2 regions of the Massilia aerilata genome follow, and region 2 is predicted to be linked to the other one. Evidence: predicted binding sites of a transcription regulator. Region 2 holds the regulator's gene; the other holds the start of a gene.

Region 1 (15,083 bases), on a different contig from region 2:
GTGGCGGTGTCGAGATCCCGTTCGTACCGTTCGCTTGTCGAGCGGTATGGGTTCATCTTGTGCCCATTGCCGCCTGCACTCTGTTCGCCGGTTAACGTAGCGGAATCAATTTTGTTAGGCGAAACTTAAATTAGCTTTCGCCATACAGATGCCAGCCAGGGCTGCTGGTCGCGCGGCAAACCGGCCGGGCGGTAGTAGTGATGCATCGGCTCGAAACCGGCCTCGGTCACAAATGCTTCCCAAGCGGGATAATCGTGAAAGCTGCCCCAGCGCGGTCCGTTCCAGCCCTCTTCGTTATTGCCGCGCGGGTTGGAGCTGAACAGCACGCCGCCCGGCTTCAGGGCCGCGTAGAGTTCTTTCAGCACCTTCGGCAGCAGGCTGCGCGGGACGTGGAACAGCGAGGCGTTGGCGTAGATGCCATCGAATAATTCATCCGGCAAATCGAGGTCGAGGAAATTCTGCAGCCAGACTTCGCAGCCGCTGTATTGCGCGGCCATCTCCACGAAGCGCGCGCTGCCGTCCAGGCCGATGGCGCGGTGGCCCATGCTGCGCAAGGTCTTGAGGTCACGTCCCGGGCCGCAGCCGAGGTCGAGGATGGTGAACGGCGCTTCCGCCTCGATCGCATCGAGCAGGGCCGCGATGTTCTGGCTGACGTCGTGATCGATCGTGCCCGCGAAGAAGCGCGGCGCGTTGACGTCGTAGTGATGCAGGGTGCGCTCGGCGATGTCCCGGAAGTCGTCCTGTTCCATATAGGGGTGTGCGCGCAGGATGCGCCGCTTGAGGTCGAGATAATGCTGCTTCATGGAGCACCTGCGATGAGAACATCAGGCCATTGATTCTAGGCCCGGCATGCCCGCCGCAGGTGTCCGTTACCTTCTACAAACTAATTACCAGACGCGGACACGGTCTTCCGGCGCCAGGTAGAGCTTCTGGCCCGGCTGCACGTCGAAGGCCTTGTACCAGGCATCCAGGTTGCGCACGGTGGCGGCGCGGTACTGGCCCGGCGCGTGGCCGTCGGTCAGGATGCCGCGGCGCTCGGCGGCTTCGCGGGCCTTGTTGCGCCAGCTGTGCGCAAAGCCGAGGAAGAACTGGCGGTCGCCTTCCACATTGGCCTTGGCGCCCGAGGCTGCCTTGTATGCGTCGTAGGACGCGGCCAGGCCGGCCAGGTCGGCCAGGTTTTCCGACAGGGTCAGCTGGCCGTTGATGGCCAGGTCCGGGAAAGGCTTGTAGCCGTTGTACTGCTCCACCAGCTTGCCGGACGCGGTCTTGAAGTGCTCCGCATCCTGCTTGGTCCACCAGTCGCGCAGGCGGCCCTGGGCGTCGAACTGGGCGCCCTGGTCGTCGAAGCTGTGGCTGATCTCATGGCCGATGACGGCGCCGATCGCGCCGTAGTTGGTGGCGTCGGAAGCCTTCGGATCGAAGAACGGCGGCTGCAGGATCGCGGCCGGGAAGTTCAGCGCGTTCTGCAGCGGCAGGTTGACGGCGTTGACCAGTTGCGGCGGCATCGACCATTCGGTGCGCTCCGGCTTGCGGTGCAGCTTGGCGATCTCCTGTGCGGTATGGAATTCGTCGGCGCGCGCGGCATTGCCGAAGGCGTCGTCGGCCACGACCTTCAGGCCTTCATACGACTTCCACTTGTCCGGGTAGCCGACGCCCACGTACAGGGTCTTCAGCTTTTCCTTGGCCTGGGCGCGGGTGGCCGGGGCCATCCAGTCCAGCTTGTCGACGCGCTTGCCGAAGGCGTCGACGATATTGTTCACCATCTGCTGCAGGCGCGCCTTGTTCTCGGCCGGGAAGTACTTGGCCACGTAGATCTTGCCGACCGCCTCGTCCATCGCCTCGTTGGTGGCGCCCAGCGCGCGCTTCCAGCGGACCGACTGCTGCGGCGTGCCGCTCAGCGACTTGCCGTAGAAATCGAAGCGCTGGTCGGCGAAGGCCTTCGGCAGCACGTTCGCCATCTGGTTGATGCGGTGGAAGGCCAGGTAATCCTTCCAGGTGGCCAGGTCGACCTTGTTCACCAGCGCGGCTTCGCCGACCACCGCCGACGGATGCCAGACGATGAATTTCTGCTGGTCGCCGAGCTTCGCGGCCTTGAAGAAGGCGTTCCAGTCCATGCCCGGGGCCTTGGACGTGAAGTCCTTCACGGTCCAGGTATTGTCCGCTTTCAGCACGTCGGCCGAATCGGCGCGGGTGCCGTGCGAATTCGCGATGTCCACTTCCAGCGCGAATACCTTGGCGGCGCGCGCTTCGGCATCGTTGTAGCCGGCCATCTTCAGCATCGCCGCGATGTGCTGCTGGTACTTGGTGCGCAGCCCGGCCATGCGCTCGCTGTTGTCAAGGTAGTAGGCGCGGTCCGGCATGCCCAGGCCGCCCTGCAGGATGTAGGGCATGTGGCGGCCAGTGTCGTGCAGGCCTTGCGCGACCCACAGGCCGAACACGTTCTCGGTGAAGAAGTCGGTGTTGTTCAGCGGGTCGACGTCGGCGCGGATCGATTCGCCCAGCGCGCGCGTGAGGCCGGCCTTGTCCTTGATCGCATCGATTTTCGCCAGCATCGGCTTCAGGGGCGTGACACCCTTGCCTTCGATGGCGGATTCGTTCATGTAGGCACGGAAGTAGTCCGACACCTTGCGTCCTTCGCCGCTCAGCTTCTTGTCGCCGGCGAGGTCCTCGATCATCTTGACGATGCGCTGGTTGGTCTCTTCGGCCAGCGCGCCCATCGAACTCCAGGAGCTGCGGTCGGCCGGGATCTCGGTTTTCGCGAGCCAGTCGCCATTGGCGTAGGCGAAGAAATCGTCGCCCGGCTTCACCGCGGCATTCGCCTGGGCGGCTTCGGCCTTCGGCGCAGCGGCCTGCCGCGCCTGGCCCGGCATCGAAACGACGGCCGCGCCGCACAGGGCCAGCACGATGGCCGTCTTTACTGGAGTCCAACTTGTCTTCATGTATTTCCCTTCTTGGTGAGTGATCGTCTTATTGTAGTACCTGGCATTCATTTCAGCGCCTCGCGCACTTGCGGCAGCAGGCGCGCCTTCTGGGCCGCGCGCACGCGCACGCCGCTGGCGACCCGTTGCGCTTCGACCTGCGCATCGGCTTCGAAGTTCTGGCGAACGAAGTCTTCCATGCGCTGGGCGTCCTGGACGCTCGACGAGGCGTCGACGATGCCCGGGAAGGCGCGGTTGCGGCCCACCGAATCCTGGGACTTCATCAGCTGCTCGCGGTTGGCGACGGCGAAGTTCCAGGCCTGGTCGAGGTGGGAGCGGCCCACGCCCTGCACGATGCCGGCCACCTGGGTCGGCGGCGTGTTCGGCGACAGCGCCATCCGCAGCACCTTGTCCGCCAGGGCCGGATCCTGCACCTGGATCAGCGCGCCCAGCAGGCGCGAGCGCTCTTCGTTGTTCTGGGTCTGCTGCATGCGCCGGGCGATGGCGTCGAAGGTCGGCTGGTCGGCGTAGCGGCCGGCGGCCGAGGTGACGAAGCCGATCATCGCCGGGCTAACGGCCGCCGGGTCGGCCAGCCAGCGCTGGAAGCGGCTGCGCGCCTGCGCGATCGCTTCCTCGTCGCCGGACCTGGCCAGGGCGCCGGCCAGCAGCGCGCGCAACTGGGCGTCTTCGACGGCCTCGCCGGGCTTCTCGTCCCAGCCCAGCTGCACGAGTTTCGGCCTGGCGAAGCCGGCGATGAAGCGCCGCACCAGAGGCCGCTCCGGCTCGCCGCGCGCCAGGCTGTCCAGGAAGTTGAGGTTGCCGATGATGGATTCCCACACCGCCAGGCGCGGTTCGTCGCGCAGTTGCGCGGCCAGCTTCAGCCAGGCGTCGAGCGGGACCAGACCGGCCGCGACCTGGGTCCAGGTATCGTTCAGCAGCTTGAGCCGGGTGGCGTCGGGCAGGCGCGCGGCCTGGCCGGCGAGGGTGTCGAAGGTGGCGCGGTCGTACTGGATGCGGAAGTAGCCGACGCTGTGCGGATCGACCACCAGCGCGCCCTCGCAGCCGGGCAGCATCACGCTGGTACTGGCATTGGCGAGCAGGGTCGTCATCGCCTTGCCGTTGACGGTCCCGACCTGCAGCGGCACGTTCCACAGGCGATTGTCCGTGGCCGGCTCGTCCAGGCGGAACTGCTGCTGGCTGAGGGTCACCTTGCGCTTGCCGTCCTCGCAGGCCTGCTCCACCTTGATGAGCGGGAAACCAGGCTGGGTGGTCCAGTCCGAGGCCAGCTTGCCGACCGGCTTGCCCGAGGCGCGTTCGAGCGCCGTCCAGAGGTCGGCGGAGGTGGTATTCGAGTACTGGTGCTTCTGCATATAGGCGCGGATGCCCTTGCGGAAGGCGTCTTCGCCCAGATAGGCCTCGAGCATGCGCAGGAAGGCCTGGCCCTTTTCGTAGGTGATGTCGTCGAAGGCGTCCGCGGCCTGCGCCTCGGTCTCGACCTGCGTCTGGATCGGATGGGTGGTCTTGCGGGCGTCCAGGTTCATCACGCGCTCGCGGTCGCCGATGTTGGCCAGGTAGGGGCGCCACTCCGGGTGGAAGTGCTCGGTGGCCTTGGACGCCATCCAGGACGCGAAGCCTTCGTTCAGCCACAGGTTGTCCCACCAGGCCATGGTCACCAGGTTGCCGAACCACTGGTGCGCCATCTCGTGGGCATTGACCGAGAAGGTCAGCTGGCGGATAGACTCCGGGCTGGTCTTCGGATCGTAGAGCAGGGTGTTTTCGTTATAGACGATGCCGCCCCAGTTCTCCATCGCGCCATTGAACCCGTTCGGGATCGCGATCTGATCCAGCTTGGCCAGCGGGTAAGGCACGCCGAAGTAATTGTTATAGAAGTGCAGCAGGTCGCGGCTGGCGCCCAGGGCAAACGCGCCCTTCTCCTTCTTGCCTTCGGTGGTGACGACGCCGATCTCGACCCCGTCCTGCTTGGTGCTGATGCGTTCGAACTCGCCGGCGGCCAGCACCACCAGGTAGCTCGGCATCTTCGGGGTCGGCTTGAAGCTGATGCGCTGCTTGCCGCCGGCGATGCCGGTCTGCTTGTCGACCGGGGTGTTGGAATAGGCCTTGAGGCCGGCCGGCAGGTCGACCGACAGGCGGAACCTGGCGCGGAAGGCCGGCTCGTCCCAGGTCGGCAGCATGCGCCGCGCATCGGTCGGCTCCATGGTGGTGGCGATCAGCTTCTTGTCCGCCTTCCCGGCCTGGTAATTCACATAGAACAGGCCGCGTCCTTCGCGGTTGATCTTGCCGCGGAAGGCCAGCGCCAGGCGGTAGCGGCCCGGCGCCAGCGGCTGCGGCAGGGTAAAGCTCAGGGTTTCCTGCTTCTCGTCCAGCACCGGCGTCAGCTTGAGCTCCTTGATCCCCTTGCCGGACAGCGCGGCGCTGTCGATTTCCAGCGCGGCGGCGTTCAGCATGATGGTCGAGGTAGCCTTGAGCACTTCGATCTCGACCGTTTCCGTGCCGCTGAAAGTGTTGGCGGCTATGTCCGGCGCCAGGTGGGCCTGGTATTCGACCGGGATGACGTCCTTGGGCAGCTTGCCCGGGGTCTTGTCAAAAGAATATGGTGCCTCGGCATGGGCGCCAATGGCGGCAAGGGCGAGCGCGGTAGCGCCGATCGCCTGGAATCGTCTCATGGACAGTCTCCCTTTCTCTCTCATCTTGTTTTTCGTCGGCGCTGCTATGGCGCACCGATCCAGCTTGCACTATAAGCAAGTCCAAGGGCAAGAATGGCAGCTTTGCGACAGACTGCAGAAAGCCGGGCTGGATTGCACGAACCGGGGAGCAGGACGCTTTATGTCCATCTGCTCTTTGCGCTGGATCAATTCAGAAACGTGCAAAATCTCAATACTCGAGTTTGCGAGAAATTTTTAAAAAAATCTTTCGTCAACCCTAAAGTTTCAAAAATCAGGGCCGTTAAGGACCTTAGATACCCGGTAATTCGGCCGGAAAACTTGCTCTTGGTGCATCATGACGTCCAACGAAGTCCTCGCCATGTACGAAAATATCGCCGCCCTCAGCGGCCGGATGGCAGTTGCTGCCCAGGATGGCGACTTCGATGGTTTGGCACGGCTGGAAACCCAGGTGTCCCTGCAGGTGAGCGCCACCAAATCGGGCGTGCCGCCGCTGGAAGGCGTCCAGCGCCTGCGCAAGATCGACCTGCTCAAGCAGATCATGGCCAATGACCGCGCCGTGCGCGACGTCACCGAACCCTGGCACGGCCAGATCGAGCGGGCGATGAGCGCCCATTAAGCGTTTCACCTCTCCCGGACAACCCCTGCGACTCACGTCCCAGGGGTTTTTTGTTGCCCGTTCCCGGCAAGCAAAACGTTTTCTCTCATCCCGCCTGACTTCCCAAAGTTGTTGAAATGGCCAATTCTTGTGATTAGGATTCTCTCAATAATCAGAGGCACAAGGAGACGAAGCATCTTGCACGCAAGCCGCCGTGCTTTCAGCCGCTCTGCGAAAACGTTTGCCTGCGGACTCGCGCCAGGCGCCTTATTGCAGCGTCGATGTCCCCGGCCGGCACCTGGCTGTAGCCCAGCAGCAGACCGTTCCACGCGGTCTTGCGCAAGCCGGTCTCGTGCCGCGTCATGCAATGCGCGGCGATGCCGGCGGCGAGTGCGGCATCGCTGATGCGGTCGTCGCGCCAGGCCGGATCGGCAAAGCGCAGCGACAAGTGCATGCCGGTGCCGGCGCCATGCACCAGCACGGTGTCGCCAAAATGCAGGCTTAGCGCCTCGAGCAAGGCGTCGCGCCGCTCGCGGTACAGGCGCCGCATGCGCCGCAGGTGCTGCACGAACTGCCCGCTGTTCAAGAATGCCGCCAGCGCCCGCTGCTCGGGCACGCGCCCGTGCATGGGCAGGCGCGCCAGCGCCGGGCGCGCGGCCTCGGCCAGGCCCGCCGGCAGCACCATGAAGCCGGTGCGCATGGCCGGGAACATGGTCTTGCTGAAGGTGCCCAGGTAAATCACCGGCGCGGCCGGCGCCAGGCCCTGCATCGCCGGCAGCGGCGGGCCGTCATGCCGGAACTCGCTGTCGTAATCGTCTTCGATGATCAGCGCACCGGCGCGGCCCGCGTTTTCCAGCAGCTCGAGCCGGCGCCGCATGTCCAGCACGCCGCCGCTCGGATACTGATGCGAGGGGCTGGCATAGATCAGGCGCGGCGGCGTGCGGCGCCAGTCCTCGTCCGCCGGGACGATGCCCTCCTCGTCCACCGGGATGCCGACCGTGCGCAGCTGGCCGCCGCGGAAGGCGGACAATGCGCCCAGGTAGCCGGGGCTCTCGATCCAGGCCGTGTCGCCGGCGTCGGCGAACAGCTGGACGCACAGCTCCAGGCTGGCCTGGGTGCCGTTGGTGACCACCACTTGCGCGGGGTCGCAGCGCACGCCGCGCGCGGCCTGCAGGTAGTCCGCGATCGCCTTGCGCAGCACCGGCAGGCCGGTCGGGTCGCAGTAATCGAACTCGAAGGGCCCGGTCTCGCGCCAGGCGCGGTCCAGCAGGCGGCGCCAGGCCGCCATCGGAAAGGCGTCGAGGGCGGGCACGCCGAGCGCGAAGGCGCCGCTCAGGAAGCCGGGCGTGGCCATGCCTGCCAGCGCCTGCGCGCGGCGCGACAGGGTGGAAGGCGCCGGCGGCCCACCGCCCTTTTCGGGCGCGGTCGCCACTTGCGCCACTTCGGTGCCGCGCCGGGAAGTCAGCAGCAAGCCTTCGGACATCAGCTGCTCGTAGGCATACAAAACCGTGTTGCGGGCAATGCCCAGCTCGCGCGCCAGGGTCCGCGTCGACAGCAGGCGGTGCCCGGCAGCCAGGCGTCCGCCAAGGATGGCCGCGCGCAGGCAGGCGTGCACCGTGCGCTGCCGCGGCCAGCCGCTCACGTCGTGGTGGCGCTCGAAATCCGCGAGCAGGAGGCCGTAGTCCATCTGTAGTCCTATCGAACAGGCGCCGGGTGGCCCTTACATGGTACCAGTCCACTGCATATAGTTTGCCAATAAATATCTTTTTCCGGCTATGTCGAATTCGGTCCTTTTCATTCGTCGATCAGGAAACGTGAGAAGACCATGAAAAAGCAGATCGCCACAATGATGCTCCTGCTTGGCCTGCACGCCCCTTCGCTTGCAGGCCTGGCCGAAGGCGTGCTGGCCTACAAGGAGCAGGATTACGCAGCCGCGTTGAAGGAAATCGCGCCCCTTGCCAATACCGGCAACGCGGATGCGGAGCATTTGCTCGGCCTGATGTACTACATGGGCCATGGCGTCCCGCGCGACTACAAGCAGGCCTTCCGCTGGCACCACAAGGCGGCGCTGCAGGGTTTGCCGGCCGCCGAGTACGTGGTCGGCGCCATGTACTACACCGGCAATGCGGTGCCCCAGGACCAGGCGCTGGCCGTGTCCTGGTTCCGCAAGGCGGCTGGCCAGGGCCATCCGGACGCCCAGTACGCCCTCGGCCTGATGTACCGCTATCACGTGGCCGGCCTGCCCGAGGATGCGGTGCTTGCTTACATGCTATGGGACCTGGCGGCCGCCAGGGGCCACCGCAATGCGGGCGAGCAGCGAGCCGACATCGCGCGCCGGATGACGGAAGAACAGATCGAAGAAGCGCAATGCATGTCCCGCAACTGGCAGCCGGGCATGCCCTTGCCGTCCCGGCCGCACAAGAGCAGCAGCACATCCTGACTCACTTTTACCTAGAGCGCACATGAGCCTATTCAGAACAAAAAATCTCGACCAGATGATGGTCACGAGCCGCAAGCCCGGCGGCCTGAAAAAAGTGCTGGGTCCCTTCGACCTGGTATTGATGGGCATCGGCGCGGTGATCGGCACCGGCATCTTCGTGCTGACCGGGACCGGCGTCGTCACGGCCGGCCCCGCCCTGACGCTGTCCTTCGTCATCGCCGGCGTGTGCTGCGGCCTGGCGGCGCTGTGCTATGCGGAGTTCGCGTCCACCGTCCCCGTCGCCGGTTCGATCTACACCTATAGTTACGTGACGATGGGCGAGCTGGTGGCCTGGATCATCGGCTGGGACCTGCTGCTCGAATACGGCCTGGCGACGTCCGCGGTGGCGGTGGGCTGGTCCGGCTATTTCCAGTCGCTGATGGCCAGCTTCGGCCTGATGCTGCCGGAAGCGCTGCGGGCCGCGCCCGGTGCGCTGCCGGGACAGCACACCTGGTTCAACCTGCCGGCCTTCTGCATCATGATGGTGTTGACGGGGATGCTGTCGCTGGGCGTACGCGAGTCCGCGCGCGTGAACAACATCATGGTCGTCATCAAGCTCGGCGTCGTGCTGCTGTTCATCCTGGTCGGCGCGCGCCACGTCCAGCCGGCCAACTGGCATCCCTTCATGCCGCACGGCGCCGGCGGCACGCTGAGCGCCGCCGCGCTCATGTTCTTCGCCTTCATCGGCTTCGATTCCGTCACCTCCGCCGCCGAGGAAGTGAAGCGCCCGGAGCGCGACCTGCCCATCGGCCTGATCGGCACGCTGGCGACCTGCACGGTCATGTACATCATCGTCACCGCCATCATGACCGGCATCGTGCCGTATGCGCAGTTCCTCGGCATCGACCACCCGGTGTCGCTGGCGCTGCAGTATGCGCACGAAACCTGGTTCGCGGCCTTCGTCGACCTCGGCGCCATCCTCGGCATGACCACCGTGATCCTGGTGATGGCCTATGGCCAGACGCGCATCCTGTTCGCCATGTCGCGCGACGGCCTGCTGCCGCCAAGGCTGTCGACGGTCCATCCGCGTTTCGGCACGCCCTTCTTCGCCACCTGGATCGTCGGGATCATCTTCGGCCTGTTGAGCGCCGTGGTGCCGCTCGGCGTGCTCGGCGAACTGGTCAACATGGGCACGCTGGCGGCCTTTTGCCTGGTCTCGGTGGCCGTCATCGTGCTGCGCAAGAAACGCCCCGACCTGCACCGCGCCTTCCGCTGTCCCGGCGTGCCCTACGTACCCATGCTCGCGATCGCCTTTTGCGCCGTGCTGATGGCCTTCCTCGGCAAGACCACCTGGATGGCGTTCCTGGCCTGGCTGGCGCTGGGCCTGGTGGTGTATTTTGCGTATGCGCGGCCTCGCTCCCTGCTGAACCGGGCATGAAAAAGCTTCTCGCATTGACTCTCCTGCTGCTGTCGAATGCAGCGATCGGCGGCGCACCGGCGCCGCGCGACGGCCAGCACGATTTCGACTGGGAGATCGGCGCCTGGGGCACGCAGCTGAAACGCCTGCGCGAGCCGCTCAGCGGCAAGACCGACTGGGTCGAGTACGCGGGCACCTCGGTCGTCAAACCCGTGATGGGCGAGCGCGCCAACCTCGTGGAACTCGACGTGCGCGGCGGTGCCGGCCGGATCGCGGGCGTGTCGCTGCGCCTGTACCAGCCGGCGAGCGGCCAGTGGACCCTGCATTTCGCCAACCTGGCCAATGGCCTGATGACGGAGCCGATGCACGGTGTCTTCAAGGACGGCCGGGGCAGCTTTTACGGCCAGGACACCCTGGACGGACGCGCGATCCTGGTGCGCTTCCTGATCCTGCCGATGGATGCGGGCCGCTGGCGCTTCGAGCAGGCCTACTCAAAGGACGGCGGCCAGCATTGGGAGACCAACTGGATCGCCATCGACACCCGTCGCGAACGCGCGTCGACAAATGTTTCACCTACCGGAAAATGATATGAAAGTGACGGTTTCCATCGATGTGCCCTCCATCGAAGCGGGTTTAAAATTCTTCGGAGAAGCCTTCGGATTTTCCGAAGCCTCCCGGCCGCATCCCGGCTATGCTTTATTAAGCGCCGGCGAAGCGACGATCGGCCTCGTCGCCAAGCCGGCGGGCAGCCATCCCGCCAAAGGCAGCGACGACGTGCGCAGATACGAGCGGCACTGGACGCCGGTGCACATCGATTTTCGCGTCGAGGATTTCGAAGCGACGCTGGCGAAGGCGCTGGGCGCCGGCGCAAAAACCGAACAGGTACACCGCGTGGCCGGTTATCCTCCTGTAGCATTTTGCAGCGATCCGTTTGGCCACGGTTTCTGCATCGTTGGCCTTCAGCCTTTCATCATGGAGACAGAATGACCGAACTAAAAGTACGATGCTTTTCCATTTCCCTCGACGGCTACGGCGCCGGTCCGAACCAGAGCCTCGAGAACCCCATGGGTGAAGGCGCCGGCGGCCTGCACCAGTGGTTCCGCGGCACCCGCACCTTCCAGAGCATGATCGGCAACGCAGGCAAGGGAACCGACGGCCCGGACGAAGACTTTGCCGCGCGCGGCTTCGAGAACGTGGGCGCCTGGATCCTGGGCCGCAACATGTTCGGGCCGGTCCGCGGTCCCTGGCCGGACGACAGCTGGAAAGGCTGGTGGGGCGATGAGCCGCCCTACCACGTGCCGGTATTCGTGCTGACCCAGTACCCGCGTGCGCCGCTGGAGATGAAAGGCGGCACCACCTTTTACTTCGTCACCGACGGCATCCAGTCCGCCTACGAGCAGGCCCGCGCCGCCGCCAAGGGCAAGGACATACGCCTGGGCGGCGGCGTGGCGACGGTGCGCGAGTTCCTGCAGGCCGGATTGGTCGACGAGATGCACCTGGCGATCTCACCGGTTCTGCTGGGGTCCGGCGAATCCCTGTTCGCGGGGCTGGACCTGAACGCCATGGGCTTCCGCTGTACCGCGCATGTGCCCACCGCAGCGGCGACGCACGTGGTGCTGCGCAAGGACTGAGGCGGGCGCTCAATCCTCGTAGAGCGGCCCTGCCGGTGGGTTCAACCGGTGGAAGTTCGTGAGTTTTCACATATCGTTTTCTGCTAAGGTTGGACGATATCCGACTCTGCCCTTCTCCGGTTGAGGTCCTTATGAAACTGCGTCACGCTCTGGTGCTGAGTGTTGCCTTGTTGACGGCGCCGGCTTCTTTCGCCGGCGAGCAGCGCATTCCCATTGCCGCATTCTTCGACAGCCTCCACCTGAGCGGCGCCAAGCTCTCACCGGACGGCAAACGACTGGCCATGCTGGTCAAGAACGATCAGGGTCGTGACCAGCTCGGCGTCGTCAACCTGGAAGACGAGTCCATGAAAGTGGTCGCCGTATTTTCAGACATGGATGTCGGGCGTTTCGAGTGGGTCAATAAGGGCAGATTAATCTACAACTCGCGCGACAAACGCACAGCGCAAGGCGATGTGGACAAAGCGCCCGGCCTGTTCGCCGTGAATATCGACGGCAGCGGACAACGCCAGTTGGCCCACATGGGCCAGCTCCCTCCATCGCCTACCGCCCGCAAAAGGCTGCCAGCGAATACGCTGATGCTTGGACAGCCGGGCGCACAGGACTCGGATTGGGTCTATGTCCTCAGCCCCGATTTCTCGAGCGAACGGGTCGATCTGATCAGGGTCAATACCGTGAGCGGCTTCAGCAAGGAGGTGAAAGGGCCGGGTCCCGCGCGCAGATGGTGGTTCGACACAAGAGGCGAACCGGCATTGGCGACCACGATCGAGAACGGCATGGAGCTGCTGTATTACCTTGACCCCGGGACCGGCAGCTGGCGCCAACTGGGCAGCATGGCGAACATGGGCTTCGCCGACATCGACTCCGCGTCGGTCCCGGCAGCCGCATCGGACGACAAGATCGACAAGGTGATCGTCAGCGCACGCGCGGCGACACTGAAGTTCACCCCGCTGGGCTTCACGCCCGAGGGCGAGCTGTATGTGATCAGCCACAAGAAGCGCGACAAGGACGCCTTGTTCGCCTACGACATCGTCACAGGCAAATTGGCCGATCGTCCCTTGTTGGATCTGGAGGCATACGACTTCCACGGCACACTCGTCACGTCTGCCACCAGGCTGCTTGGGGTTCGCTACACCGTCGATGCTGAAAGTACGCGCTGGTTCGATCCCGCCATGAAGCAGGTGCAGGACGCCGTTGACCAGCTGCTGCCTGGCCGGGTCAACACCTTGAGCGTCGGGGCGCGTTCCGAAACGCCATTCGTGCTGGTGGAATCGTGGTCCGACCGCGAGCCGCCTGTCTTCCTGCTGTTCAACCGGGAGACCCGGAAGCTTTCCAACCTTGGAAAAAGCCGCCCGGCCATCGCGCCTGGTCAAATGGCGGAGCAGGTGCTGGAACAGGTCAAGGCGCGCGATGGACTGCCGATTCCGACATGGATAACGGTCCCGAACCATAGCCAGGGCAAGAAGCTGCCGATGGTCGTGCTGGTGCATGGAGGCCCGTGGACGCGCGGCCAGGAATGGGGCTGGAGCAGCGAGAGGCAGTTCCTGGCGTCGCGCGGCTACATCGTGCTGGAACCGGAATTCCGCGGCAGCACCGGTTTTGGCCAGGCGCACTTCCAGGCCGGCTGGAAGCAGTGGGGCCTGTCGATGCAAGACGATATCGCCGATGTGACGCGCTGGGCCATTGCCGAGAACATCGCCGATCCGCGGCGCATCTGCATCGGCGGCGGCGGTTACGGTGGATATGCTGCCCTGATGGGCCTGATCCGCGATCCGGCTCTGTACCGATGCGGGATCGCCTGGGCTGGCGTCACTGACCTCGATCTGCTTTACAAAGGAGACGCGATCGGCGGCAGCGACCTGTCCGATGAATACAAGCGCTACGGCTTCCCGGCTCTGGTGGGCGATCCTGTCAAGGACGCTGCCCGGTTCGCGGCAAGCTCACCGTTGAAGCAAGCCGCACGCATCGTCCAGCCGCTGCTGCTGGTCTATGGCGGCGACGACCGGCGCGTGCCGCTCTCCCACGGCCGCCAGTTGTATGAGGCAGTCAGGCAAACCAACAAGAACGTCGAATGGATCGTCTACGACAAGGAAGGGAACGGAGGGGGCCTGGTCGACGGCAGGAACGGCCCACGCGCGCCCGTCTATCAAGGCGTGACCGTTTATGACCCGGTCCGGCAAACCAACCAGAATGTCGAATGGGTCGTCTACCAAAAGCAAGGCAGGACGTATAACGAATACACGGATGTACCGGCCTACGAAAGCGTCGATTTGATGACTGTCTACGAAAAGGAAGGGCACGGTTGGGGCCTTGCCAGCACGCGCGTGGATTTTTGGGGACGGGTCGAGAAGTTCCTTCAGCAGCACATCGGTGACGGCGCAAAATAGCTTCTGACGACGGCGCCCGCAAGTTCAATCCTTGTAGATCGGCCCCGCCAGCAGGAAAGGCCCGCCCTGGTAGGTCGCCGCGATGTCGTCCGCCGGCGGCCAGGCCCCGCTCTGCGGAAAGCGCTCCGCAAATTCGCGCGAGCTCTTTTGCGGCACGAAGCCCAGGTGCGCCGCCTCGCGGTTATCCCACCATTTGACCGGATTGTCGGAAACGCCGTAGGTGATGGTATGGCCGACGCGCGGCGCGTCGAAGGAGGAGCCGATGCGCAGGCAGACGGTCTCGATGCCGAAGCGGTCGTAGTAGTAGCGCGACAGGGCTTCGCCGAAGCACTTCGAGACCCCGTAGATGCCGTCCGGGCGCAGCGGCGCGGTGGCGTCGACGACCTGCGTGGTCGGGTAGTAGCCGACCACGTGGCTGGAGCTGGCGTAGATCACGCGCCGGATGCCGCGCTTGTGCACCGCCTCGTACAGGTGGTGCAGGCCGAGGATGTTGGCGTTCATGATTGGTTCAGCTGGCCGGCCTTTTCCTCGATCGTCATCTGGAGCAGCAGCGCCTCGACCCGCTGCGCGATATCCGCATCGCCGCCGGCAAAGGCCGCGCCCGCGAACGCTGCCAGTGCCGCCGCGACGGCTATCCGCGCTTTCCAGTTTTTCTTCATCTCCCCGCTGCCTCCAAGCTAATTGAGGATCGGAGACACATGAAGATCGTGAAGTCGATCCTGGCGGCGCTGCTCGCAAGCGCGCTTCTCCCACCCTGCTTTCGGCGCCGCGCAAACTGCGGACACGCCGCGTCCGCCGTCCTCGCGCTACGTCCCGCCGCTGGCCATGACGCCGATGAATCGGATCGTCAAGCAGCAGCTGTGCCCCCAGCTCGAGTATTTGTTCGACAAGATGGCAGCCGAAAAGGAGCACGTCGCCATCGCCGGCGTGGAGGCGCTGAAGAGCAATGACAAGTTCTTGCAGGGGAAGATCGCCAGCGGCCTGCGTCACGCCGCAGTGGGACCTCATCCGGCTGCCGACCAATTACTATGGCGT
Region 2 (15,083 bases):
GAGAAGTCGGCGCCCGTGGTGTTATCGACCACGAAAGCACGCGTGGGCAAGCCCTCGCTCTGGACCGGCACCGCGCGAAACGTATCGAACTGCGCGCGAAAACCCGTTGTGTTGAGGTTCGCGAGATTGTTCGAGGTGGTCGCCTGCTGCTCCAGGATGTGCTTGGCACCGCTGGCTGCCGTGTAGATTAACCGGTCCATGATCTTCCTTAAACCGGGGTCAGAGCCCGAATTTTGGCAACTGCCCCTTAGTTATTTCCTAAAACGGGGCTCTGACCCCGGTTTGCGTTAGCGCAGGCTCACCAGCGTCTGCAACACCGAGTCCTGGGTCTTGATGGTCTGGGCATTCGCCTGATACACGCGCTGGGCCGTGATCATGTTCACCAGTTCGGCGGTCAGGTCGACGTTGGAAGATTCCACTGCCGACGATTGCAGCACGCCCAGGCTGCCGGTATCGGGCGTTCCCACCATCGGCGTACCCGAGGCCGAGCTCTCGGCGAAGGAGTTATTACCCAGCGGCTCCAGGCCCTGTGGATTGGTGAAATTGGCCAGCACAATCTGGCCCAGGGGCTTGGTCTGGCCGTTGCTATATTGACCGAGGATGATGCCGTCGGCGCCAGCCGAGAAGCGTTGCAGGTGGCCGGCGGTGTAGCCGTCCTGCGTGGTCTTCTTTTCGCTGGTGTCCGTGCCGTACTGGGTACTACCGGTGAAATTCAACTTGATCTGCAGGTCTTCCTTGGCCCCGGTGGGCGGGTAGATCGGCAGGTCGACCGTCAGCGGCAGGGTCTTCGTCATCAGGCTCGCCGACAGCGCACCGTTCGAGTCGAAGCGCAACTGCCCCAGCGACACGGCCGGCACCGTTACGGCGTTGGTAATGTCCTTGTCGACCTGGTCCGGATTGTAACCAGAGGCCGAGCCGGCGCTGGCCGCAGCCGCCTTGATGGCGTCGACCGTCGCCGCGCTCATCGTCGTGCCGCCCGCTGCAATGACGGCGGCCGAGGCCTTGTCCGCGTAATTTTTCAGCGCGCTCGCAATCGTGGCCGCATCCGGCGGCACCGCCTTGGTCGCATCGTCCCAGGCCTGGCGCGCGGCGCTGGCGGCAGCGTCCTTCGTCGCTGCCGACGCGACGTTCACGTTCGTCAGTTCGATGCCATCGCTACCGACATAGACATCCCAGGCGCCAGCCTGGGCGCTGCTCTTCACGTAATACACCGACATCACGTGCGGATTCCCGAGCGTGTCGTAGACCTCCACCGGCGTCTGCTTGTTGTAAGTGGTCGGATCGTCGGCGTTGAAAGGATAATTGGTCGGCGGGTCGGCGCGCGAGTCCAGGTTCAGCGAGGTATCCACGCGGGTCGTGGCCACGGGCTTCAGATCGGCCGAGTTGATCTGCAGCGCGGAAGGAGCGCCGGCCAGGATCTGTCCGCTTTGTCCCACACCGTAGCCCGTCAAGTTGGCACCCTGGGGGGTTACCAGGAAGCCGTTTTTATCCAGGGAAAACTGGCCATTGCGGGTGTACTGGATGACGCCGGAAGTCTCGGTGCGAAAGAAGCCGCTGCCGTTGATGGCGATGTCGAGGGGATTGTTCGAGGTTTCGATATTACCCTGCGTGAACTGCTGGGCAATGCCGGCAACCGTCACGCCGATACCGGCATTGACGCCACCCGCACCGCTCAGCGAACGCGCGTAGACGTCGGCGAACTGGGTGGTCGAACCCTTGAAGCCGACGGTGCTGGCGTTGGCGATGTTGTTACCGATGACGTCCAGCGATTTCGCGGCGCCGTTCAAGCCACTCAGGCCCTGTTGGAAAGACATGTTCTGCTCCTAGAAAAGTTCGATTACAGGACCTGCTTGATGTCTGCCAGCGTGACCCCGCCCTTCGAGGGCAGGTTCAGCTTGACGCCGTCGGTACTGTTGGTGGTGACCGACGCCACGCTGTCGAAGGACAGCGTCTTGGCGTCGGTCACCTTGTCGCCGCCGCGGGTGGCGACGACCTGGAAGGTGTAGTTGCCGTCCGCCACCGTGACCGGCTTGCCGTCGCTGTCCAGCTTGTTGGCATCGGGGACGCCGTCCCAGGCCAGCGGGATCACGCCGGCCTTCTGTGCGCCCAGGTCCATGGTCTGCACTTCCTTGCCGTTCTTGTCGCTGATGACGACCTTCATGCTGTCGACGTTGCTGGCCAGTTCCACCCCCAGGATCGCCTTGCTGCCCGACAGGGTCACGTTGCTGCCCTCGACCAGCACGCCGTGGCCGATCAGGTTGGTCGCCTGCATCGCTTCCGTGCTCTGGTAGCTGGCCTTGAGGGAGTTCAGGGTCTCGTTCAGCTTGTTCACGCCGGTGACGGTCTGCAGCTGCGCCAGCTGGCTGGTGACCTGGGCGTTGTCGAGCGGATTGAGTGGATCCTGGTTCTTCAGCTGGGTGACCAGCAGGGTCATGAACTTGTCGGTGTCGGCTTGCACGCTGTCGCCGCTGGTGGCGGCGGCCTTGGTGTTCATCGTCGACATCAGGTCGTTGATGGTGGCGGGCGAGCCGGTGTTGGTGTTAACGGTGGTCATGGGTGGGAACTTTCAGCGGTTACTGACCGATGGTCAGGGTCTTCAGCAGCATGGTCTTCGCCGCATTCATGGTTTCGACGTTGGTCTGGTAGGAGCGCGAGGCCGACAGCATGTTGACCATCTCGTCGACCACGTTCACGTTCGGCATCGTCACGAACCCCTTGTCGTCGGCCAGCGGGTTCTTCGGGTCGTACACCTGCTTCATCGGCGACGGGTCCTCGACCACTTCGCGCACCTTGACGGCGGTCGAGCCGTTGGTCACCGGCACGGCTTCGAACACGACCTGCTTGGCGCGGTAGGCTTCGCCCGTGGCGCTGGTGGCGCTGTCGGCGTTGGCCAGGTTGCTGGCGGTGGTGTTCAGGCGCGCCGACTGCGCGCTCATCGCCGAGCCGGCGACGTTGAAGACATTAAAGAGCGACATGGATTACTGGCCTCCCTGGATGGCGGCGAGCAGATTGTGAATCTGGTGGTTGATCATCGTGATGCCTGCTTCGTAGCGCAGCGCGTTGTCGGCGAACTGGGTACGTTCGGTGTCCATGTCGACCGTGTTGCCGTCGACGGCGCCCTGGGATACGTTGCGGTACAGGACCGGGGTGCCGTCCGCCAGCGCCTTGCCGTCCGCGGCCACCGAACCGTTGGCTATATGGGGCTGGGCGCCGCGCGCCAGCGCGCCCTGCAGGGCATTCGAAAAGTCGATGTCGCGCGCTTTGTAATTGGGCGTGTCGGCGTTGGCGATGTTCGACGCAAGCAGCTCCTGGCGCTGCGAGCGCAGGCTCAGCGCGGTTTCGTTGAAACGCAGGTAGTCGTCGAGTTTGCCGATCATGTCGCCTCCAGGGGCTAAGGTCTTATTGGACAGGATCGATCATACGGGCTCGCCGACTCTTCCAATCGGGCAATAAGGGGACCCAAAACAGGGCTATTCCAAGTTTCAGTACGGAATCAGGGCGCCTAAGATGGCAGGGTCGAACAGGATTTCCCATTTATGAAACGCCTCATCCGTACTCTTTTTGCCGCTGTCTCGCTGATCCCGCTGCTGACGCAGGCGGCGCCGGCCGTGCCGGCACGCCAGGACGCGAATGCGCTGCGCGCCGTGGCCGAACAGTTCCTGCTGACCCAGGCTGCCGGCCTGCCGGGCGAGGTGTCGGTGAAAGTCGGCGCGGTCGATCCGCGCACCGCGCTGGCGGGTTGCCCGGCGCCGGAAGCCTTCCTGCAGCCGGGCGCGCGCGCCTGGGGCAAGACCACGGTGGGCGTGCGCTGCACCGCCCCCTCCGTCTGGACCATCTTCATCCAGGCCCAGGTGAACGTCAAAGCCGAGTATGTGGCGGCGGCGGTGCCGCTGGCCCAGGGCCAGCCGGTCGAGCAGGGCCAGCTGATGTTGGTAAAAGGCGACATCGCGGCGATGCCCAACGGAATCATCACGGACATGGCGCAGGCCATCGGCCGCACCCCGACCGTCTCGCTGGCGGCCGGCACGCCGCTACGCCTGGATACCTTGAAGAGCAAACCCGTCGTGCAGCAGAACCAGGCGGTGCGTCTGGTGTTGAATGGCAATGGCTTTTCCGTGTCGTCCGAAGGCCGCGCGATCGGCACCGCCGGCGAAGGCCAGGTGGTGCAGGTGCGCACCGCGTCCGGCACGATGGTCAGCGGCACGGCCAGGGCCGGCGGTATGGTCGAGGTGGCCTTTTAACAGGTTTGGGACTAAAGTTTTCACTTGATACGCCGATAACCCAAGCAGATCCCGGGCTTTCTGTTCCGAACTGCAAAGGATGATGCTGTGAAAATCAACGATACCCTCAAGAACAACCCAGGCGTGCAGGCGAATACCACGCCGCCGGCCACCGCGAAGACCGCCGACAACGCGGCCGCGGCGACCGCCGCAGCGACCTCGCCTGCCGCCACCGACACCGTGCGCCTGTCCCAGCAAGGCCAGGCGCTGGCTGCCGGCAGCACGAATCAGGTGTTCGACGCCAAGAAAGTCGAGCGCATCAAGGCGGCCATCGCCGATGGCCAGTTCCAGGTAAATTCGGAGAAAGTGGCGGACGGCCTGCTGGAAACGGTACGCGACCTGCTGCACTCCCGCAAACGATAGACATTCCATGGCCATAGCATCCCCCGGCGCAACCCTGCGCGACGAACAGCAACTGATCGGCACCATCGTGGAGCTGATGAAAACGGAACAGCAGTTCCTGGTCAGTGCGGATGCCGATGGCCTCTCCAACCTCAGCCCGAAAAAGCTGCAGCTGGCCCAGAAGATGGCCGAGCTGGCGCGCCTGCGCCACCGGGCCCTGGGCGCCGCCGGTTTCCCCGCCGCGGAAAGCGGCATGGAGCCCTGGCTGGCGGTCGGCGGCAACGACGAGCTGCGCAGCCAATGGAACCAGCTCCTCGCCATGACGCGCGAAGCCAAGGAACTGAACCGCGTGAACGGCATGCTGGTCAACAAGCAGATGGCCCACACCCAGGGCATGCTGAACGCGCTGCGCCCGGCGGGCAATGGCGACGCCGGCGTGTATGGACCGGGCGGGCACACGGCGCCGAGCGGGCCTTCGAAGCGCTATCTGGTCGGCTGACGTCGTTCCCGCCTTCGCGGGAACGACGTGTGGCGCGGGAATGACGGCTTAAAGCTGCGCCTTCAGTAATTCCTCCACCGCCTCCGCCGTCACCGGCCGGCTGAAGTAAAACCCCTGCATCCGCTTGCAGCCGTGCGCGCCCAGGAAGTCCAGCTGGGCGGCGCTCTCCACGCCTTCGGCGATCACCTCCAGCTTCATCGACTGCGCCAGCGCGATCACCGCCTTGACGATGGCGGCGTCGTCGCCGTCCGCGATGTCGGAGACGAAGGAGCGGTCGATCTTCAGGCAGTGGATCGGGAAGCGCTTCAGGTTGGCCAGGTTCGAATAGCCGGTGCCGAAATCGTCGACCGCCAGGTGCACGCCCATGCTCGAGAGGCGCGTCATGGTCGCCGCGGCGGCGGACGGATTCTCCATCAGCACGCTCTCGGTGATCTCCAGCGTCAGCCAGGACGGCTCGCAGCCCGTTTCCTGCAGCAGGCGCTCGACCTTGCCCGCCACGTCCTGCTCGCGGAACTGGCGCGCCGACATGTTCACGCTCATGCGCGGCGGCGTGCCGCCGAGGAGCGCGGCAAAGCGCGCCTGCTGGCGCAGCGCCTCTCCCAGCACCCATTCGCCGATCGGCACGATCAGGCCGGTCTCCTCGGCCAGCGGAATGAAGTCGTTCGGCGGCACCATCGCCCCGCCCTCCGGCTGCCAGCGCACCAGCGCCTCGACGCCGACGATGCGGCCGCTGCCGGCGTCGACCTGCGGCTGGTAGTGCAGCACGAACTCGCTGCGCAGCAGGCCGCGCTGCAGGCCGTGCTCGATGCGCAGGTGGGCCTGGGCCTCGGCCGCCATCTCGTCGGCGTAGAACTCGTAGCGCTTGCCGCCGCTGGCCTTGGCGCGGTACATCGCGCTGTCGGCCGCCTTCAGCAGGGCTTCGCTGTCGCGCCCGTCGCCGGGGTACATGGCGATGCCGATGCTCCCCGACGGGAACACCTCGTGGCCGACCAGCGACAGCGGTTCGAACAGGCTCTCGAGCAGCTTGCCCGCCACCAGCGCGGCATCGTCGGGACTGGCCAGGTCGGCCAGCACCACCACGAATTCGTCGCCGCCCTGGCGCGCCACGGTGTCGCTCTCGCGCAGCGCGGCGGACAGGCGGCGCGCGATCTCGACGATCAGCTGGTCGCCGGCCTCGTGCCCGAGGCTGTCGTTGACGTGCTTGAAGCGGTCCAGGTCGATGAACATCACGCCCACCTGCCGGCGCGCGCGCTGGGCGTGGGCGATGGCCTGCGCCAGCCGGTCCTGCAGCAGCAGGCGGTTCGGCAGCCCGGTCAGGGCGTCGTGGCTGGCCATGCGCAGCAGCGCTTCCTCGGCCTCCTTGCGGCGCGAGATGTCCTGCACCGCGACGATCAGGCGCAGCTGGCCGGAGGCGGCTTCGCGCATGGTCGACGCGCTCAGCGCCACCCACACCGTGCGGCCGTCCTTGCACAGGTAGCGCGACTCGCGCCGGGCGTCGCGCGTCTCGCCGGCCACCAGGCGCCGCATCAGGGCCTTGTCCTCATCCAGTTCGTCCGGATGGGTGACCTGGTGGAAGAAGCGCTGCAGCAGTTCGATCTCGCTGAAGCCGACGATCTGCGACAGCTTGCGGTTCACGCGCACGAAACGCCCTTCGCGCGACAGCAGCGCGATGCCGATCGCGGCCTGGCTGAAGGTCAGGCGGAAGAATTCCTCGCTCTCCTGCAGGCGCTGCCTGGCCTGGCGGCGGAAGGTCACGTCCTGGCCGATCAGCAGCAGCTGGACGCCGCCGGACTGGGAGGTGCGGCGGATGTTGAACTCGAACCAGCGCACGCCGTCCGCGCGGCCGTCGACCGGCGCCATCACCGCATCCTGCGGCGCGCCGGTTTCCAGCGCCGCCGTCACGCGCTCGCCCAGCTCCACCGCCGGGATCAGGGATTCGAGGGAGGGCAAGCCGGCCAGCGCATCGTCGGGGATGCCGAGCATGGCGCTCATGGTGCTGTTGATGGCGCGGACGCGGCGCTGCTCGTCCACCACCAGCAGGCCGGCCGGCATGCCGTCGATGACCTGCAGCATGTCGTTCTTGCCCAGCTCGAGGAAGCGCTTGCGCGAGGCGATCGCGTCCGCTGAATTGTCTGATCCGCTCATAAATCCATTGTTCGATGTATGCGCCCGCAAGGGTAGCCGCAAAGCGAACATGCGGCGGCCACTGCGGCAGGCGTGGTCGCAGTGTTCAGGGTGCTGTGGGGCGTGTGGGCCGGCGCGCGCGCGATGTTCGGGCGGCGCATGAGCGATCAGGGGGAATTTATTCCGTCGTGAAACTCTTGTGTTCTTCCAGCATCATTTCATTCTAACAACGGTTGTCTAGTCAAGCGCGCAATTCTTTGTAACGGAGAGTCAATTCTCACCATTTGTTGCATTAAAGCTGCACGGCCTGTGCGGTTTCTTGCGGAGCGGCAATATTACTGGGTGCCGGCTTGCTACAAACGAGCTTTGAACCAGCCTCGGGAGAATCATATGGACCGGAAGTCGATCATGGGAGTGGCGCTGGCGGCAGGCGCCATGCTGAACACGGGCGCCGCGCTGGCCGCAGCCGGCGAGCTCACGGTACGGGTCACGCCGGAACGCCAGACCCTGGCGAAGAGCGACAACGTGGTCGTCGACGTGACCGTCACGAATGCCACCGCCGCCACGCAATACCTGCTGAAGTGGCAGACGCCGTTCGGCGCGATCGAGGCGCCGCTGTTCGAGGTGACGCGCGACGGCCTGCCGGTGCGCTACCTGGGCGTGCAGGTCAAGCGCCCCGCGCCCGTCCCCGCCGACTATGTCGCCCTCAGGCCGGGCGCCTCGCGCAGCGTGCGGGTCGAGCTATCGGCGCTGTACGACATGGGCGTCACCGGCGCCTACAGCGTGCGCTGGCGCGACGGCGCCACCCAGCTGTTCAGCCGCCCCGGCGTCGCGCGCGTGAGCACCAGCGCCACGAATGGCCAGTCGGCGCTGCCGGCCCGCGCCATCGCCCTGCCCGAGCCGGGGGCCGCTTCGGTGTGGATAGCCGGGCGCCTGCCGCGCGGCGCGTCCGAGCTTGTCAGCGCGCTGCCGGAAGGCGCGGGACTGTCCTTCAGCCGCTGCTCGAATGCCCAGCAGGAGGCGATCGCCGGCGCCGCGCAGGCAGCACAGGCGATGGCGCAGGATGCCGGCGCCTACCTGCAGGCAAAGTCCCTGGGCGCGCGCTATGCGAGCTGGTTCGGGGCCGCCGATCCGGCGCGCTCGAGCACGGTGACGGCCCACTTCCAGGCGATCAAGGAGGCCTTCGCCGGCAAGCCGGTGACGGTCGACTGCGGCTGCAACGAGTCTTACTACGCGTATGTGTACCCGAGCCAGCCCTACAAGATCTATGTGTGCAAGGCCTTCTGGAGCGCGCCGATGACCGGCACCGACTCGAAGGGCGGCACCCTGGTGCACGAGATGAGCCACTTCAATGTGGTGGCGGGGACCGACGACTGGGTGTATGGGCAGTCGGGGGCGGCCAGCCTGGCGATCAGCAATCCGTCGCAGGCAATCGATAACGCCGATTCGCATGAGTATTTTGGGGAGAATACGCCGGCGCTGCAGTAACCCCCCCCCCCCCGTCGTCCCCGCGCAGGCGGGAATAGTGCCCCCGGCACTATTCCCGCCAAGTGCGGCGAGTCGCCACGAAAGTCAACTTGGGTCCCCGCCTTTGCGGGGACGACGGTGTTAACGCTGCGTGTGACTGAACATCACCGCCTCGGTCGCAAAATCCGCCGCCGACTCGAGCTGCCGCACGTCCGACAACGCCGCCCCATCGTAGCGGATCACATAGGTATGCGTCCCCGGACTGAAGGCATAGGCCTCGGTGATGTCGATGGTATGCGTATGCGCGGAGTGCGGGGCCAGTTCGACGTAGTCGTCCAGCGTCGGCGGCCCGCGCTTGACCATGCGGCCGGTATAGGGCACCTCGGCGTCGCCGGGATGCCGGCGCAGGTCGAACAGGCGGCGCGTCAATGCCGTGTCGGCCGCGATCTCGCGCGGCAGGCCGGCCCGGCGCTCGCCGCGGTTCTCGATCCTGAAAGTCACCAGGACCTTGTCATGCCTGGCGTCGACGCTCAGGCTCGCATGCACATTCATCGGTTTTTCTCCATCGGCGCCGGCGGCCGCGGCCGTCATGGCCCATAGCGCGGCGCACAGCATCGTTCGTCTTCGCATCGACAGCTCCTGCCGGGTTGGGACGATTGTGGACCGCCATGGTGGAAATGCCAAGCGTGCGCGCCATGCGTGGGCACGGGGTGCCCACGCATGGTTTATTCGGCGAGGATGGTGACGGCGACGCGGCGGTTGCGGGCGCGGCCGATGGGGTCGTCGTTGGAGGCGATCGGCTGGTTGGCGCCGCGGCCGACCGCGGCCAGGCGGCGTTCAAGCACGCCGCTCTCGACGAACAGCCGCACCACGGTGCTGGCGCGCACCGCCGAAAGTTCCCAGTTCGAGGGGAAGGCGGTGGTGGCGATCGGGGTGGTGTCGGTGTGGCCTTCGACTTCGATGGCGTGCGTGTCGTCCTTCAGCAGGCCGGCGACGGTGCGGAGGGTTTCCTTCGCGTTGCCGACCAGGCCGGCGTCGCCTTCGTCGAACAGCACGCTGGCGTTGATCTCGACAGTGACGCCGCGCGCGTTCTGGGTAACACGCACCTTGCCGCTGTCGACCAGCGGCTTGAGGACGCTGTTCAGCTTGCGGGCCAGCAGATCCAGGCGCACGCGGTCGCGCTTGGCCTCTTCCGCGCGCTTGCGGGCGATGATGTTCGCCAGCGGCAGCGGTTCGACCTCGACCGCGGTATTGATCTTCGTGGCCGCGCCGCGCCTGCCGAAAGCGTCGCCGAGGGCATCCGACAGCACCTTGTACTTGCCGACGTTGACCACCGAAACCGCGTACATCACCACGAAGAAGGCGAACAGCAACGTGATGAAATCGGCGTAGGAGATCAGCCAGCGCTCGTGGTTCTCGTTGTCTTCGACGTAGCGTTTTCGGCGCGTCATGAGCGGCCCCGGCTCAGTACGGCGCCGTCAGGCAGGCGATGCGTTCCTCGAGCACCCGGGTGTAGTCGCCGGTGGCGATGTCGTGGAACACGTCGGTGAGGATCTCGTACTGCAGCACCTGCTCGGCGACGATACTCTTGATCTTGTTCCCGACCGGGTAGAACAGCAGGTTGGCCAGGCCCACGCCATACACCGTGGAGACGAAGGCGACCGCGATGCCGGCGCCGAGGCGCGAGGGGTCGCTCAGGTTTTCCATCACGTGGATCAGGCCCAGCACGGCGCCCAGGATCCCGACCGTCGGCGCATAACCGGCCGCCGATTCCCAGATGCGCGCCGCCTGGCGCTCGCGCATCTCATAAGTGTTGATCTCGGTGAACAGCAGGCTGCGCAGCTTGTCCGGCTGGATGCCGTCGACCACCAGGCGCAGGCCCTTCTGGATGAAGGGATCGGCCTTGGTCATGTACTGTTCCAGGGAGAGCAGGCCGTCGCGGCGCGCCGACAGGCTCCACAGATGGATTTCGCGCGCCAGCTCCTGGCGGCGGTCGGGCGGCGGGGCGAACACCCAGCGCAGCATGCGCAGGCCGCGGAGGAAGGCGGATTTTTTGGTCTGCAGCAGCACGGCGCCGAAGGTGCCGACCACCACGATCGCGAAGGCGGCCGGCTGCACCAGCGAAGAGAACTTGCCGCCGTCGAGGGTATGGCCGACCAGGATGCCGGCAATCGCCAGCACCAGCCCGAGCAGGCTGGCTATGTCCACGCAAGCTCCTTGAGATAGGTACGCATGCGGCCCACGGCCTGGCTGTGCAGCTGCGAGACGCGCGATTCCGACACGCCCATCACCGCCCCGATCTCCTTCAGGTTCAGTTCTTCCTCGTAATACAAGCCCATCAGGATCTTCTCCCTCGGCGGCAGGTTGTCGATGGCGTCGATGACGGCCTGGCGGAAGTCGGTCTCCAGCAGCGCGCGCAGCGGATCGTCGTCATCGACGGCATAGCGGTCGAGCCAGCTGTCGTTGCCGTCTTCGTCATGGAAATCTTCGTAATAGACCAACTGGTGGCCGCCGGAATCGCCCAGCATTTCCTGGTAATCGGCCAGCGAAAGCTTGAGGCTTTTCGCGATCTCGGATTCGCTGGGCGCGCGGCCGAGCTGCTGCTGCAGGGTCGCCATCGCCTGTTCCACCTTGCGCATGTTCTGGCGTGTCGAGCGCGGCAGCCAGTCGTTGCTGCGCAATTCGTCCAGCATGGCGCCGCGGATGCGCAGCACCGCATAGGTCTCGAACTGGGCGCCGTGGTTTTCTTCGTAGCGTTGAATCGCATCGAGCAGGCCGATCATGCCCGCCTGTACCAGGTCGTCGACTTCGACGGACGGCGGCAGCTTCGCCTTCATCTGGTGGGCGAGACGCTTCACCAACGGCGCATGCTCCGTCAGCAAATGATTCTTGTCCGCTTTCCCTTTAGCCGTGTACATGTTCTTTCTGTTTATTATGCTGCGCGGCTCACGCCCGTTGCAAAACGTCCGGCCAGGCGGCGGAATGCCACCGACGCGCCCGCCAGCGGGAAGGCGTCGACCACCGCACGGCCCAGGCGCGCGGCGCGCTGCAGGTACTCGTCGGCGGGCACCGAGCCCATGGAGCTAAGCGTTACTGCCAGGTAACGTGTTGCCGCAGATGACATATTATCGTATACCACCTTCGCCTCGGCTTCGGTAGCGCCGGTGACAAGGATACCGAAAGGGCGGCGCCCCAGGTGTTGCGACAGGCGCTTGACCAGCGCATAGGCGTTCGTGATGGACGTCGCGCCGGTCGAGACCTGGACCACGATCTCCGAGGATTCCATGATCGGCACCGGGAAGCCGCCCTCATCCGAAAATTCGCCGTCGACGATCACGATGCTGCCGGCCGCCTGCTTGACCAGCACGTCGAAGGCTTTCGCCAGGCGGCGCCTTTCGTCCGCGGTGCGGCCCGGGCGCATCTTCACCACCGAAAAACCCTGGGGCGCCGGATGGATCACCTGGTTCAGCGCGCACTCCTGGCGCGCCACCTCCAGCAGGCCGGGACCGCGGTCCACGCCCAGGCGCTGGGCCACGCCGTAGTCGTGCTCGCAGGCGTCGACGATCAGCACGTCATTGCCGCTCTGCGCCAGCGAGGCGCCGAGGTTCACCAGCATGGCGCCCTTGTCGTCCTGCGCGGTCGCCGAGAGGAAGGTCACGATGCGTGGCTTCGGACCCGCCAGCATCCGGCGCAGGCCTTCGGCCTGGTCGAAATCAAAACTAGCCAATGGTCACCTCGCGCAGCGAACGGTCGTTGTTCAGGTTGCCGAGGCCGGACATCATCAGCGGCAGGTCGGCGTCGGAAAATTGCGCGGCAGCGTCTTTTTTGGTGCGAAAGGCACGGTCGACCAGCATGGCGCGATCGGCCAGGTGCAGGTCTTCCGGCACGCGCTGGCCATTCGAAATGTAATGCAGGTTCAGTTTCTGGCGTATGATCACGTCCAGCACGTTGCCGATCGACGCGGCTTCGTCCATCTTGGTCATGATGCAACCGGCCAGGCCGGTGCCCTGGTAGGCGCGCACCACTTCGTTCAGGGTCTCGTTGGTCGAGGTGGCGTTCAGGCACAGCAGGCGCTGCACGTTGGCGCCCGATTCCGTCAGCATGGCCACCTGTTCCGTCACCATCTGGTCGCGCTGCGACATGCCGATGGTGTCGATCAGCACGGTGTGCTTGTTGCGCAGTTCTTTCAGTGCGATCCGCAGGTCGGCCTCGTCCTTCACAGAGTGCACCATCACGCCCAGGATCTTGCCGTAGATGCGCAGCTGCTCATGGCCGCCGATACGGTAGGCGTCGGTAGTGATCAGGGCCAGCTTTTCCGGGCCGTGGCGCATCACGCAGCGCGCGGCCAGCTTGGCGGTGGTGGTGGTCTTGCCGACGCCGGTCGGGCCGACCAGGGCGAACACGCCGCCGCGGTCGAGGATCGCGTCCTCATCCGACATCGAGGTGATGTTGCGTGCCAGGACCGTCTTGATCCAGCGGAGGGATTCGGCGGCATCCTTGCCGGCCGGGAGCTTGTCGATCAGGTAGCGCGACAGGCTGGCCGAAAAACCGGCCGCCAGCATCTCGCGCAGCACGACGGCCTTCTGCGGCTCGCGCTGCTGGGTGCTGCCCCAGGACAGCTCGGACAGCTGGGTTTCCATCATGCCGCGCATGGCGCGCAGCTCGCTCATCATGCCCTGCATCTCGGCGGCGGCCGCGTTGGCAGCGGACTCCTTGGCCTGGGCGATGGCGGCCGACATCATGGCGGTCATTGCGGCCATGTCGAAACTTGGTGCTTCCGGCTGCGGTGCGCGGCGGTTGACATAGGTTTGCGGGGCCGGCGCCGGTTCTTCGAAATCCTGGAAGGACGGCATGGCCGGGCGGCTTGCCGGTGCGCGCATTGCCGGCTCCGCCTGAATGTTGCTGAAGCTGCGGGCTGCCGGCGCGTCGTAGGGACGCGGTGCGCCCGCTTCGTGCAGCGCGCGCGCGGCCGGGGCTGCAGCTTGCGGGAGATCGTCCATGTGGTGCAAATGGGGGCGCGGGGCCGCCATGTCCGACTCCGGCGAAGGCGAAGCCAGCGAGGCGACGTCGTCGTTGTCCAGCGCCAGGATCTCGACCACGCCATCCACCGGGCGGTTCGACAGGATGACCGCGTCCGGTCCCAGGGCATCGCGCACCTTGCGCAGGGCCTCACGGGAAGTCGGGGCTGTAAATTTCTTCACGTTCATCGTCGGTCTCCGCTCATGCAGGCAGGTGTTACAGGTTAATCGTCTATAACAGGATTATTGACGATGCCGCCAGGAAACCATCGGAGGAAAAGGATGGGGAAACAGGGCTAATTCCAGCAAACCCAGGGGAGGCCTTACTTGCGCCGCAGACTCCGCCGCGGGCCATGTTGGGACAGCACACGCGCTGCAAGCTCGTCGCTGACGCCGCTGCGGCGCAAGAACAAAGCCGCGTCATGAAGCTCCAGCACGTTCCGGATGCCGATAGCATGGGTAACCAGATCGGCCTGGACAGCGTCCCGCCGACGCTCGACGCCACCCGGGCGGCGCTGGTCGGCGGCTGCAATCAAGTTGGCGGTCCATTTGTCGGCAGTCATTTCGCCACGGTACCGCCGCCCAAAGGCCCGTCTGGTGATCTTTCTCAACGGTGTTGCGGCTGCATGCGGACCGCTTGCATATCGTGGGCATGGGGTGCCCACCCTACTGGTATTTACGCCGCGCCTACCAGGCTGGTCACCCGGATTGTCTTGGTTTCCGGAATCTCCGAATGCGACAACACCTTCAACTGCGGCAGCGCCCGGCGCAGGAAACGCGACAGCAGCGTCCGCAGCGGCCCCGGCACCAGCAGCACCGGCGTGAAGCCCATCGCCTCCTGCTGCTGGGCCGCGTTGGCGGCCTGCTGGACGATGGTGTCGGCCAGGCCCGGCTCGATGCCGGTGCCGTCGCCGCCGGCATTCAGGGCCTGGACCAGCAGGCGCTCGAGGCGGTTATCCAGGGTCATCACCGACAGCTCGTTGGTGCCCGGGAACAGCTGCTGGACGATGGCGCGGCCCAGTGCGATACGCACCAGCGCGGTCAGGTCGTTCGGATCGGCGGTCGAGCCGGCATGTTCCGACAGCGATTCGATGATGGTGCGCATGTCGCGGATATGCACGCCTTCCTGCAGCAGGTTCTGCAGCACCTTCTGCAAGGTCGACAGCGACACGACCTTCGGCACCAGGTCCTCGACCAGCTTGGGCGCATCTTTTGCCAAATGGTCAAGAAGTGCCTGCACTTCCATGCGGCCCAGCAGTTCCGATGCATGGGTGGTGATCAGGTGGTTCAGGTGGGTGGCGATGACGGTGCCGGCGTCGACCACGGTATAGCCCATGCTCTGCGCCTCGTCCT

Evidence for each region. The regulator FliA, encoded in region 2, starts transcription of late flagellar genes. The targets are predictions, from matches to a motif close to CTAAAGTTTNNNNNNNNNNNGCCGNTA.
Region 1: a site for FliA is predicted at 5,859-5,885, ahead of ACFPO9_RS13365 (flagellar protein FliT). Genes of this name have one in related genera too.

Annotation. Positions count from the first base shown of each region.
Region 1 is NZ_JBHSMZ010000008.1:153,711-168,793, reverse strand. It holds gene ACFPO9_RS13380 (class I SAM-dependent methyltransferase) at 126-749, opposite strand; gene ACFPO9_RS13375 (M13 family metallopeptidase) at 888-2,939, opposite strand; gene ACFPO9_RS13370 (M1 family metallopeptidase) at 2,987-5,602, opposite strand; gene ACFPO9_RS13365 (flagellar protein FliT) at 5,937-6,218, shown strand; gene pdxR (MocR-like pyridoxine biosynthesis transcription factor PdxR) at 6,418-7,884, opposite strand; gene ACFPO9_RS13355 (tetratricopeptide repeat protein) at 8,023-8,637, shown strand; gene ACFPO9_RS13350 (amino acid permease) at 8,660-10,054, shown strand; gene ACFPO9_RS13345 (hypothetical protein) at 10,051-10,620, shown strand; gene ACFPO9_RS13340 (VOC family protein) at 10,622-11,020, shown strand; gene ACFPO9_RS13335 (dihydrofolate reductase family protein) at 11,017-11,664, shown strand; gene ACFPO9_RS13330 (alpha/beta hydrolase family protein) at 11,796-14,048, shown strand; partial or broken gene ACFPO9_RS13325 (NAD-dependent epimerase/dehydratase family protein) at 14,073-14,558, opposite strand; gene ACFPO9_RS13320 (hypothetical protein) at 14,546-14,707, opposite strand; gene ACFPO9_RS13315 (hypothetical protein) at 14,995-15,083, shown strand, end outside.
Region 2 is NZ_JBHSMZ010000004.1:151,732-166,814, reverse strand. It holds gene flgF (flagellar basal-body rod protein FlgF) at 1-200, opposite strand, end outside; gene ACFPO9_RS05425 (flagellar hook protein FlgE) at 288-1,814, opposite strand; gene ACFPO9_RS05420 (flagellar hook assembly protein FlgD) at 1,838-2,554, opposite strand; gene flgC (flagellar basal body rod protein FlgC) at 2,574-2,975, opposite strand; gene flgB (flagellar basal body rod protein FlgB) at 2,979-3,377, opposite strand; gene flgA (flagellar basal body P-ring formation chaperone FlgA) at 3,537-4,241, shown strand; gene flgM (flagellar biosynthesis anti-sigma factor FlgM) at 4,329-4,643, shown strand; gene ACFPO9_RS05395 (flagella synthesis protein FlgN) at 4,651-5,121, shown strand; gene ACFPO9_RS05390 (putative bifunctional diguanylate cyclase/phosphodiesterase) at 5,170-7,266, opposite strand; gene ACFPO9_RS05385 (M35 family metalloendopeptidase) at 7,636-8,733, shown strand; gene ACFPO9_RS05380 (hypothetical protein) at 8,854-9,342, opposite strand; gene motD (flagellar motor protein MotD) at 9,438-10,163, opposite strand; gene ACFPO9_RS05370 (flagellar motor protein) at 10,177-10,920, opposite strand; gene ACFPO9_RS05365 (RNA polymerase sigma factor FliA) at 10,911-11,630, opposite strand; gene ACFPO9_RS05360 (MinD/ParA family ATP-binding protein) at 11,645-12,439, opposite strand; gene flhF (flagellar biosynthesis protein FlhF) at 12,432-13,919, opposite strand; gene ACFPO9_RS05350 (hypothetical protein) at 14,054-14,293, opposite strand; gene flhA (flagellar biosynthesis protein FlhA) at 14,407-15,083, opposite strand, start outside.